DNA from 4 places in the Leucobacter japonicus genome. Region 1 is predicted to be linked to each of the others. Evidence: predicted binding sites of a transcription regulator. Region 1 holds the regulator's gene; each other region holds the start of a gene.

What was found. Region 1 encodes LexA, which represses DNA repair genes until DNA is damaged. Its sites were predicted from a motif close to TCGAACANNTGTTCGA; they were not measured.
Region 2: a site for LexA is predicted at 1,056-1,071, ahead of uvrA (excinuclease ABC subunit UvrA). Genes of this name have one in related genera too.
Region 3: a site for LexA is predicted at 1,309-1,324, ahead of AMS67_RS10980 (tyramine oxidase subunit B). Genes of this name have one in related genera too.
Region 4: a site for LexA is predicted at 1,159-1,174, ahead of imuA' (DnaE2-dependent mutagenesis accessory factor ImuA'). Genes of this name have one in related genera too.

What each region holds. Positions count from the first base shown of each region.
Region 1 covers NZ_JHBX01000142.1:141,937-144,135, reverse strand. The annotation lists gene AMS67_RS14895 (histidinol-phosphate transaminase) at 1-350, opposite strand, end outside; gene AMS67_RS14890 (LysM peptidoglycan-binding domain-containing protein) at 377-784, opposite strand; gene lexA (transcriptional repressor LexA) at 1,044-1,709, shown strand; gene lipB (lipoyl(octanoyl) transferase LipB) at 1,825-2,199, shown strand, end outside.
Region 2 covers NZ_JHBX01000077.1:201,983-204,181, forward strand. The annotation lists gene uvrA (excinuclease ABC subunit UvrA) at 1-1,024, opposite strand, end outside; gene AMS67_RS02105 (hypothetical protein) at 1,146-1,781, shown strand; gene AMS67_RS02110 (hypothetical protein) at 1,778-2,199, shown strand, end outside.
Region 3 covers NZ_JHBX01000108.1:349,420-351,618, forward strand. The annotation lists gene AMS67_RS10975 (FAD-dependent oxidoreductase) at 1-89, opposite strand, end outside; gene AMS67_RS10980 (tyramine oxidase subunit B) at 86-1,249, opposite strand; gene AMS67_RS10985 (LysR family transcriptional regulator) at 1,398-2,199, shown strand, end outside.
Region 4 covers NZ_JHBX01000142.1:299,795-301,993, reverse strand. The annotation lists gene AMS67_RS15590 (YifB family Mg chelatase-like AAA ATPase) at 1-205, opposite strand, end outside; gene AMS67_RS15585 (YraN family protein) at 202-618, opposite strand; gene AMS67_RS15580 (DUF2469 domain-containing protein) at 751-1,074, opposite strand; gene imuA' (DnaE2-dependent mutagenesis accessory factor ImuA') at 1,185-1,835, shown strand; gene AMS67_RS15570 (DNA polymerase Y family protein) at 1,832-2,199, shown strand, end outside.

The DNA of each region.
Region 1 (2,199 bases):
TAGGTCGGCGTAAAGCTGAGGAGACTACGACCAGGCCCCCCGAAGGCCTGCAGTATCTGCTGCAACACCTCGTTCGACCCGTTCGCCGCCCAGAGCTGCTCCGGAGTGAGACCGTGCCCGAGATACCCGGCCAACGCCTCACGCAATTCGGTGAATTCACGATCGGGGTATCGATTCACGCCAGTCACCGCGTGTGCAAGCGACTGCACGATGTCAATGGCGACGTGCTCCGGAATCGGATGCGTGTTCTCGTTCACGTTCAGGCTGACGGGAACCGCATCTTGCGGAGCCCCGTATGGCTCTTTGCCGACGAGGTTGTCACGGAGAGGAAGGTCGCTCAGACTGGTCACCGAACCAGTCTAGAGGCGAGAGAACCTCATGCTCCGAGTTCGTCGCCCGACACGACCAACGGGTTCTCTGAGTATCGCAGCGGCACAGCGATCGCCTCGCCTGCCTGCACCGACGACCCGTCGAGCTGGTTGAGCTGCACGATCTCCGAGACCAGGTCTCGGGGGTCGGCGGAGGGGTCGAGCTCCGTCGCCAGCGACCAGAGTGAGCTCCCCGGCTGCACCACCACATATTCGAACTGCTGACCATCGGAGCCCTGCGCCGTTGCCATCGCTTCCGGTGCCGCGAAGGCTGCCACCAGGGCGAGCACTCCGGCAACCAGCACTGTCGCGAGCGCGCCGAACACCATACGGCCACGACGTGTCAGTCGAATCGTCGCCGTTGCCGCGCGCGGCGCCGGCATTGCCTCGTGAGTCAGGGTCGCGATTGCGCTCATGATGGTGTCCCTTCGGTTGTGATCGCCACGAACGTGCATCCGTGCGAACATCTGTTTCGAATATATATTCGATGAATCGAAACTTCAAGCCCGAGTTCGAAGATATGTTTCGATCTTTTTCTCCGACACTCGAACACGTGTTTGCCCGTGTTCGAATGTCGCGGCTATGGTTTCGTCAACGGGATCACTGAATCAGGCACCACCGACATTCATGGATCGCCGCCGCCAGACAGCCCCCTGGGCTCGAGAAAGGACCGCAATGAGCGACACCGCCGTGCCCCGTTCCACGAAGCCCCTGAGCGAAAAGCAGCAGGCGATTCTTGAGTGCATCGCGCGCTCCGTCGAGAGCCGCGGCTACCCGCCGAGCATGCGCGAGATCGGGGATGCGGTCGGCCTCTCCTCACTCTCCAGCGTGACCCATCAGCTCAGCCGCCTCGAGCTGGGCGGCTATATCAGGCGAGACCCGAATCGCCCTCGGGCCCTCGAGATCCTCGTCGAACTCGCTTCGACGTCGAACGCAGTCGCAGACGCCCCGACCCAGCAGGTCGAGGAAGCCGCATACGTGCCGCTCGTCGGCCAGATTGCAGCGGGCGTTCCCATCACCGCCGACCAGCAAGTCGAAGAGATCGTTCCGCTCCCCCGGCAACTCGTCGGAGACGGCCAGCTCTTCATGCTCCGCGTCGTCGGCGATTCGATGATCGATGCCGCGATCTGCGACGGTGACTTCGTCGTCATTCGCCAGCAGCGCGAAGCGGAGAATGGCGACATTGTCGCCGCGATGCTCGACGGCGAGGCCACGGTCAAGGTATTCCGTCGCCGCGACGGTCACACGTGGCTCCTCCCGCGCAATAGCGCGTTCGAGCCGATTCTCGGCGACCACGCCGAAGTACTCGGTCGCGTGGTGGCGGTCTTCCGCTCGGTATAGCAACGCAAGCAACCCCTGCGCCCCACGACCCGAGGCGCGCACGTCACTTCATCGATGTGCGCGCCTTTTCTCGCGCGATTTGATTTGTTGTACCGAGTGTATCTAATCTGTTCGCATGTCCAGCATCGCTGCAGCACCTCCGACCCCCTCCGCATCGCCGCGCGCCGTCGCCCGTTTCGGTACACCACCCCGCGTGGACGTCATCGGCCTCGCGCCAGACTTTGTGGAGTACGCTGACGGGCTCCGCCTGCAGGCCGCAGCGGCGGAACGCGTGACCCGCGGCGCCGACTCCGGCACGCTCCTGCTTCTCGAGCACTCCGCGGTCTACACGGCGGGCAGACGCGCTGACCGCGACGAGTACCCCACCGACGGTACGCCCGTCGTTCCAGTCGACCGCGGCGGCCGGGTCACCTGGCACGGACCGGGGCAGCTCGTTGCGTACCCGATCGTACGGCTGCGGCCGGGAGCCGGCGTGGTCGACCTCGTACGC
Region 2 (2,199 bases), on a different contig from region 1:
GCTTCTCGTAGTACTGGTACAGGCTCTTGCCCTGGCTGGTCCAGGGGACGATGACGCCTTCCGCGATGGAGAGCTCGGGGTCGCCCAAAACCAGATCTTCATCGACCGACATGCTGGTGCCGAGACCGGAACAGGTCGGACATGCGCCGAAGGGTGCATTGAACGAGAATGTGCGCGGCTCGATTTCGGTAAGTTGCACGGGGTGCTGGTTCGGGCACGAGAGATGCTCCGAAAAGAGCTGCACTCGATCAGAGGCGTTGGCGTCTTGATCGACGAATTCGATCGCGACGATGCCGCTCGCAAGCCTGAGTGCGGTTTCGAGTGAGTCGGTGAGGCGGCCGAGGATCTCGGGGCCTGCGACGAGCCGGTCGACGACGACTGAGATGTCGTGCTTCACCTGCTTCTTCAGCTGGGGCGGATCGGAGAGCTGGATCATCTCGCCGTCGACGAGTGCGCGAGAATACCCGCTCGCGGCGAGGTCTTGGAAGAGGTCGACGAACTCCCCCTTCTTCTTGCTCACGACCGGCGCGAGCACCTGGTAGCGCGTGCGCTCGTCAAGCTCCATCAACTGGTCGGCGATCTGCTGCACCGTCTGTGAGGCGATTCGCTCCCCACATACGGCGCAGTGCGGCACGCCGATGCGGGCCCAGAGCAACCGCATGTAGTCGTAGATCTCGGTGATCGTGCCCACCGTCGATCGAGGGTTGCGGTTGGTCGATTTCTGGTCGATGGACACGGCGGGGCTCAAGCCCTCGATGAAATCGACGTCAGGCCGATCCACCTGGCCGAGGAACTGTCGGGCATAGGCGCTCAACGATTCGACGTAACGTCGCTGCCCCTCGGCGAAGATCGTGTCGAACGCCAGGCTCGATTTGCCGCTGCCGGACAACCCGGTGAACACCACCATTGAGTCGCGCGGAATCGACAGGTCAACGTTCTGGAGATTGTGGACGCGCGCCCCTTGCACGCTGATCTGGGCGTGAGCGGATGAGGAGCGGATGGGAGCAGTGGGCGTCGTAGTCACCGCTCCATTCTACGTCGCCGTTGCCGAGAATTCGAACATACGTACGATGGATCGCCTTTCGGCCTTGGCGAGTTCGATCGCGCGCGAGTATTATCGACATAAGGCAACGAAAGGAATCGCCGTGTCCCTGCCGCAGCTCTCGCCCATCGCGCGTCGCTCCACCCGCGCACGTACTGATCCCGCCGTCGAGCGTGTCCATGCGCTCGTCACGCAGATCGATCACGAGCGCCTGGACGCCGCCGAGGCATTGCTCGCCGGCGTGCTCGCGCATCAAGCTGCAGACTCGCGAGGGCTGAGCGCCTCCGAAGTTCAGTCGTTGGCACGTTTCGGGGTGACGGAAACCGAACTCCGCGAGCCGACCCCGCTTGCAGCGACGACGCGTGGAATGCTGTGGGATCGCCACGTCGCCGATCGAAGCGCGACGGTGACGGAAACCGCCGAGATGCTCGGCGTGACTGCGGCCCGGGTGCGGCAGCGGTGCGCGGCTGGCTCGCTGCTCGCGCAGCGCCGCAGCGACGGTTGGTACCTGCCGCGATTCCAGTTCCCGCATGACCGCGAGCTCAACGGCTGGGGCACGGTGGCGCGGGCGATTCCGGCAGGCACCCCCATGCTGCTGGCTGAACGGGTACTGACGTCACCGGCACCGTCGCTTCGGGGCGATGGGGAGGAACTCGCTCCGTTCGAATGGCTCGCACAGGGCGGGGATCCGGCGGCCGCGGCCATTGCGGTCGACGATGCGCTGCATCGACTCCCATGAGTGAACGATTGCCCGAGGTCGATCCTTCTCGTTTCCCCGACCTCGAGGCCGACCCCACCTGGGTGCGCTCACTTCCCGCCGGCACCGCATTCGCTCGTATTTCGAAGACGGCCGGCCCGCACCCCGTGCGCTGGCATGATTTCCGGAACTACGGCCCGCTCGACGCCCGGTTCGATCCGCACCCCGAGCCGGTCGGTGAGCACCCCGAGGAGGGCGTGCTCTACGCGGTCCTCGAACGGCCGGCGATCACGGCGTTCGACGCCTGCGTGCTCGAAGTGTTCCAATCAACGCGCATCATCCGTCGCTGCGAAGATGCGCCCGAGGTGACGATCTTTGCGGTGACCCGAGAGCTCCGGCTCCTCGACGTCAGCGACAGTGACTGGATCTCCGTCGCCGGCGGCAACGCCGCGATCTCATC
Region 3 (2,199 bases), on a different contig from region 1:
TCGGCACCGGTCTGGGCGAGACGCCACGCGGTCGCGGCGCCGCTCAGCCCCGCGCCGATGATGACGTAGGTTGCAGATTCGGAGGTCATGCGAGATCCGGTGCTTCCCAGAGGTTGAGCTTCGTGCCGATGCCGAGCTCCACCGCATTCTCGTACACGGTCTTGGCCCAGGCCACGTCTTCGACGCCCATGCCGCCGACGCTGAAGAGCACCGGCTGCTCGTCGAACTCGCGCCCCTGCGCGGTGCCGTCGAAGACATCGCCGATGTTGACGACGCGCGACTCGTCGAGCTTGCCGGCGTCGATGAGGTCTTGCCAGTAGAGGCCGATCATGCCGAAGGCCGTCTCGTGCGAGGGCGCGGGGTACTCCTCGGCCCACGCCTCGTAGATCTTCTTCGCGTCGGCGATGAGCCGCGCCTTGCCCGAGACCGTGTAGGCCTCGTCCATCTTGAGGTTCGCCGGCAGACTCAGGAACGCGCCCGGCTTGATCCAGTCGCCGTCGATGTAGGGGTAGTTCTCGGAGCCGACGAGCCCGGTCACGGCCTCGGAGACGATGTCGGAGTCGCGCACCGCGGCCTCGGCCGTCTCAGCGATCTCGATGGTCGTGAACTGCGGGTAGTGCAGCTTCACGTAGTCGGCGAACGCCTCCGACGATTCCTTGCGGCGCCCGTTGATGCGAATGGTGTCGAGTGTGGGCCGCGCGGTGGTCATCGCGTGCAGCGCGCTCTTGTTCATCGCGCCCGGGCCGATGATGCCGAGCGACTTCGCGTTGATCGGCGCGAGCTTCTTCGCTGCCGCACCGGGCACGGCCGCCGTGCGGTACGCGCTCTCGAGGTTGCCCGACATGATGGCGAAGGGGGCGCCCGTCTCTTTGTCGTTCAGCACGATGAGGTGGATCGAGCGGGGCAGCCCCTGCTCGCGGTTGTCGATGTTGGATCCGTACCACTTCACCCCGGCCGCGTCGAAGCGCCCGCCGAGGTACGCGGCCATCGCCATGAACCGGCGGTCGGCAGCGTCGAGCGGCATCCCGGGGAACGGTGACGACTGCGGAAAGCTGATCTGCGCACCGTGCGAGTTGGCCGAGTTGCCGGCCATGCGGTAGTCGCCCTTGGCGACCAGCACGAGTACCTCTTCCATGACTTCCATGCAGCGATCCATGTCTTTCACGCCCGCCGCGATGACCTCTGGCTCGCTGAGATAGAGCATGTCGATGCGGGTGCTGGGGGCGGTCTGCGGGGTCAGTGCGGTCACGGTGAACTCCTTCGAATCCGGGTCGGTGCAACCCAGAAAAGCCAGGTTTCACCCCTCAGTCAAATACCCTTTTGACCGGGAATTCATACCGTTTCGCTCGTAATCAACCGGTAACGGAATGGGAACATTCGCGGCGTATCGTGACCCCATGGAACTCCGTCAGCTGCGCTACTTCTTGGCCGTATCAGACGAGCTCCATTTCGGCCGCGCGGCCGAACAGCTGCACATGTCGCAGCCCCCGCTGAGCCTGCAGATCTCGCGCCTCGAACACGAGCTCGGCGTCACACTGTTCGAACGCTCGACGCGCAGCGTGCGCCTCACCGCCGCCGGTCGACACCTGCAAACGCGGGCCCGTGCAGTACTCGCCGAACTCGACGAGGTGCGCGGCGAGCTGCGCGACTTCACCGACGGGCTCACCGGCACGCTGCGCGTCGGCTTCGTCAGCTCGGCGAACTCGACCGTACTGCCGGGAGTGGCTCGTCGATTCCGCGCGGAACGCCCCGGCGTCACGCTCGAGCTCGTCCCCCTCACCTCGTCCGAGCAACTCGAGCGGTTGCGCGACGGCTCGCTCGATGTGGCGATCGTGCGCGACGAGGCCCCCGGGGTGAGCGGCCGTACAGCGTCGGCGATTCGCACCGAGGTCGTCTACGAAGAGCGCCTCGTAGCCTGCCTCCCCCGCACGCACCCGCTCGCCTCCGCGCAGGAGGTCACCGCGCACGACATCAGTGCCGTGCCGATGATCACCTACCCCCGAGCGATGATGTCGGGGTTCGTGGATCGCGTCACCCAGGTTCTCGGCGAGGCGGGCAGCGTCGCCCGTGTCGCCGAGGAGGTCGTGCATCAAGAGACCGCGATCGGCTTCGTCGCCGCAGGGGTCGGCACGAGCATTCTCCCCGAGTCGATCGGGCAGCTCGTGCCCCCGACGATCGTGACGGTGCCGCTTGCGGGCT
Region 4 (2,199 bases), 160 kb from region 1:
TGGTGTGAAACCGATCCGAGAGCGGAAGGCCCACCTGAGCGGTGGCGGTGCGCACCCGCAGTTTTGCTTCGGCGAGCGCGGCATCGGGAAGACCGATGATGGCGATTCCGGGCAACTGCTGCGAGACGGCCGATTCGACCATCACTGCGGTGCCTTGCAGTCCGGTCAGCGCGATGGAGGCCGCCCGGCACACCACGCCGCTCACGCGATTCCCCGCAGGTGTTCGATGCGCGGCTCCGCATTCGCACGCATCGTGATGGCGATCGCGTCGATGCGCAGCTCGGCACCCCGAAGGGCGTAGCCGCGCACCCAATCGAGCAGGAGTCGCCGAATGCGTGATGCCTTCTGCGCCGTGATCGCCGCAAAGGGGCTGCCGTACCCGGTGCCGCTGCGGGTTTTCACCTCGATCGCGACCACCGTCTCGCCGTCTCGCGCGACGAGGTCGAGTTCACCCGACCGGTTGCGCCAATTACGTGCGAGGATTCGATACCCGAGCGCTTCCAGGTACGCCGCCGCGAGCGATTCGCCGTGCGCGCCGAGCGCCTGGTTGTGCGGTTGCTGAACTCCGGGTGACCAATCGTCTTCCTGGGCTGTGTGCGTTGCTGCCGTGTGCGTCATGATGCACCTCCTGGCGCACCAGCATGCTCGCTGGAGCGACGCCGCACGGAGGGATCAGTCGGATCTGTGGAGAAGACCCCGGTTCACATACGATGCCTGCGCCGGGGACGAGTCACCGGAGCAGATATGCGATCACTCGTCGAGCGCGAGCTCCTGCGGCAGGGAGAACTCACGCGCCGAAAGCTCTTCGACATTCACGTCTTTGAAGGTCAGCACACGCACCGATTTCACGAACCGGTCGGCACGGTACACATCCCAGACCCACACGTCAGTCATGGCGAGTTCGAAGTAGAAGTCGTTCCCCGCATCTTGCCGCTTGAGGTCGACCTCGTTGGCGAGGTAGAACCGCCGCTCGGTCTCGACGACGTAGCGGAACTGGCTCGCGATATCGCGGTACTCGCGGAACAGCGACAGCTCGGCTTCGCGCTCGTAATCGTCTAGCTCGTCTTCGTTCATCGCCCCCATCCTACCGCTGCCTCAGAAGCATGGCTCTGAACGACTCCCGGCTGCGACGCGCCCAGGCCATCGAGATTGACTTATTCGAACATATGTTCGAATATACCTGCATGAACTCCCCCGTGACCGTCCGCTCGCTGCAGCAGCGCATCTCCGAGATGCAGCCGATGCGACTCGACGCGCGCACGATTCCGACTGCGGCCGGATTACGGCCGTTGCTCCCCGGTGGCTCACTGCGCATGGGGGCGAGCTATGCGGTGCACGGGTCTCGGCAGCTCGCACTGGCACTGCTCGCAGAGGCTTCCGCTTCGGGTGCGTGGTGCGGCATCATCGGCGACACGGCGTTCGGCGCCGAGGCAGCAGTTGCCCTGGGAATCGCACTCGATCGGTGCGTCATCATCCCCGAGCCGGGCACCGATGCGATCGGGCTCACCGGAGCCCTGGCCGAAGTGCTGACCGTGGTGCTGCTGGCACCGACCACGCCGCCGAGCGCCAGCGAGTCGGAGCGCATCTCTGCACGCCTGAGAGAGCACGACGCCGCATTGGTCGTGACCGGTGACTGGCCGCGCCCCGAGTCCACGCTGCGGGTCTCCTGTTCCCGCTGGGACGGGCTGGGGCACGGGTACGGCATGCTCACGGACCGCGAGCTGACCGTGCAGACGCAGGATCGCCGCGGCACGCGCAGCCACACGCTCAGATTCCGAGATGGCGCCATCGCAGACCCCGGTATCGCCCCGCTCAGGCACCTGGTCGCATCATGAACGCGGATCGCACCCTCATGTTCTGGGTACCGGATTGGCCCGTGCACGCGCTGCTGCGCGATGACGGCGCAGACGATCTCTCCCTTACCGAGCCACTCGCGTTGATCGCCAATCGCATCGTGGTCGCGTGCACGCAGGCGGCACGCAGAGAGGGAGTACGCGTCGGGTTGCGGGAGCGCGAGGCGCAGAGCCGCTGCCCGGATCTCGCCGTCTACCCCCACGATCCTGCCACGGACGAGCGACGGTTCGCCCCCGTCGCTGCTCAGCTCGAACAGCTGATTCCCGGCATCGAAGTCGTGCGCCCCGGGCTCTGCGCGATACGCGCACGAGGGCCCGCCCGGTACTACGGCGGCGAGGAGCCGGC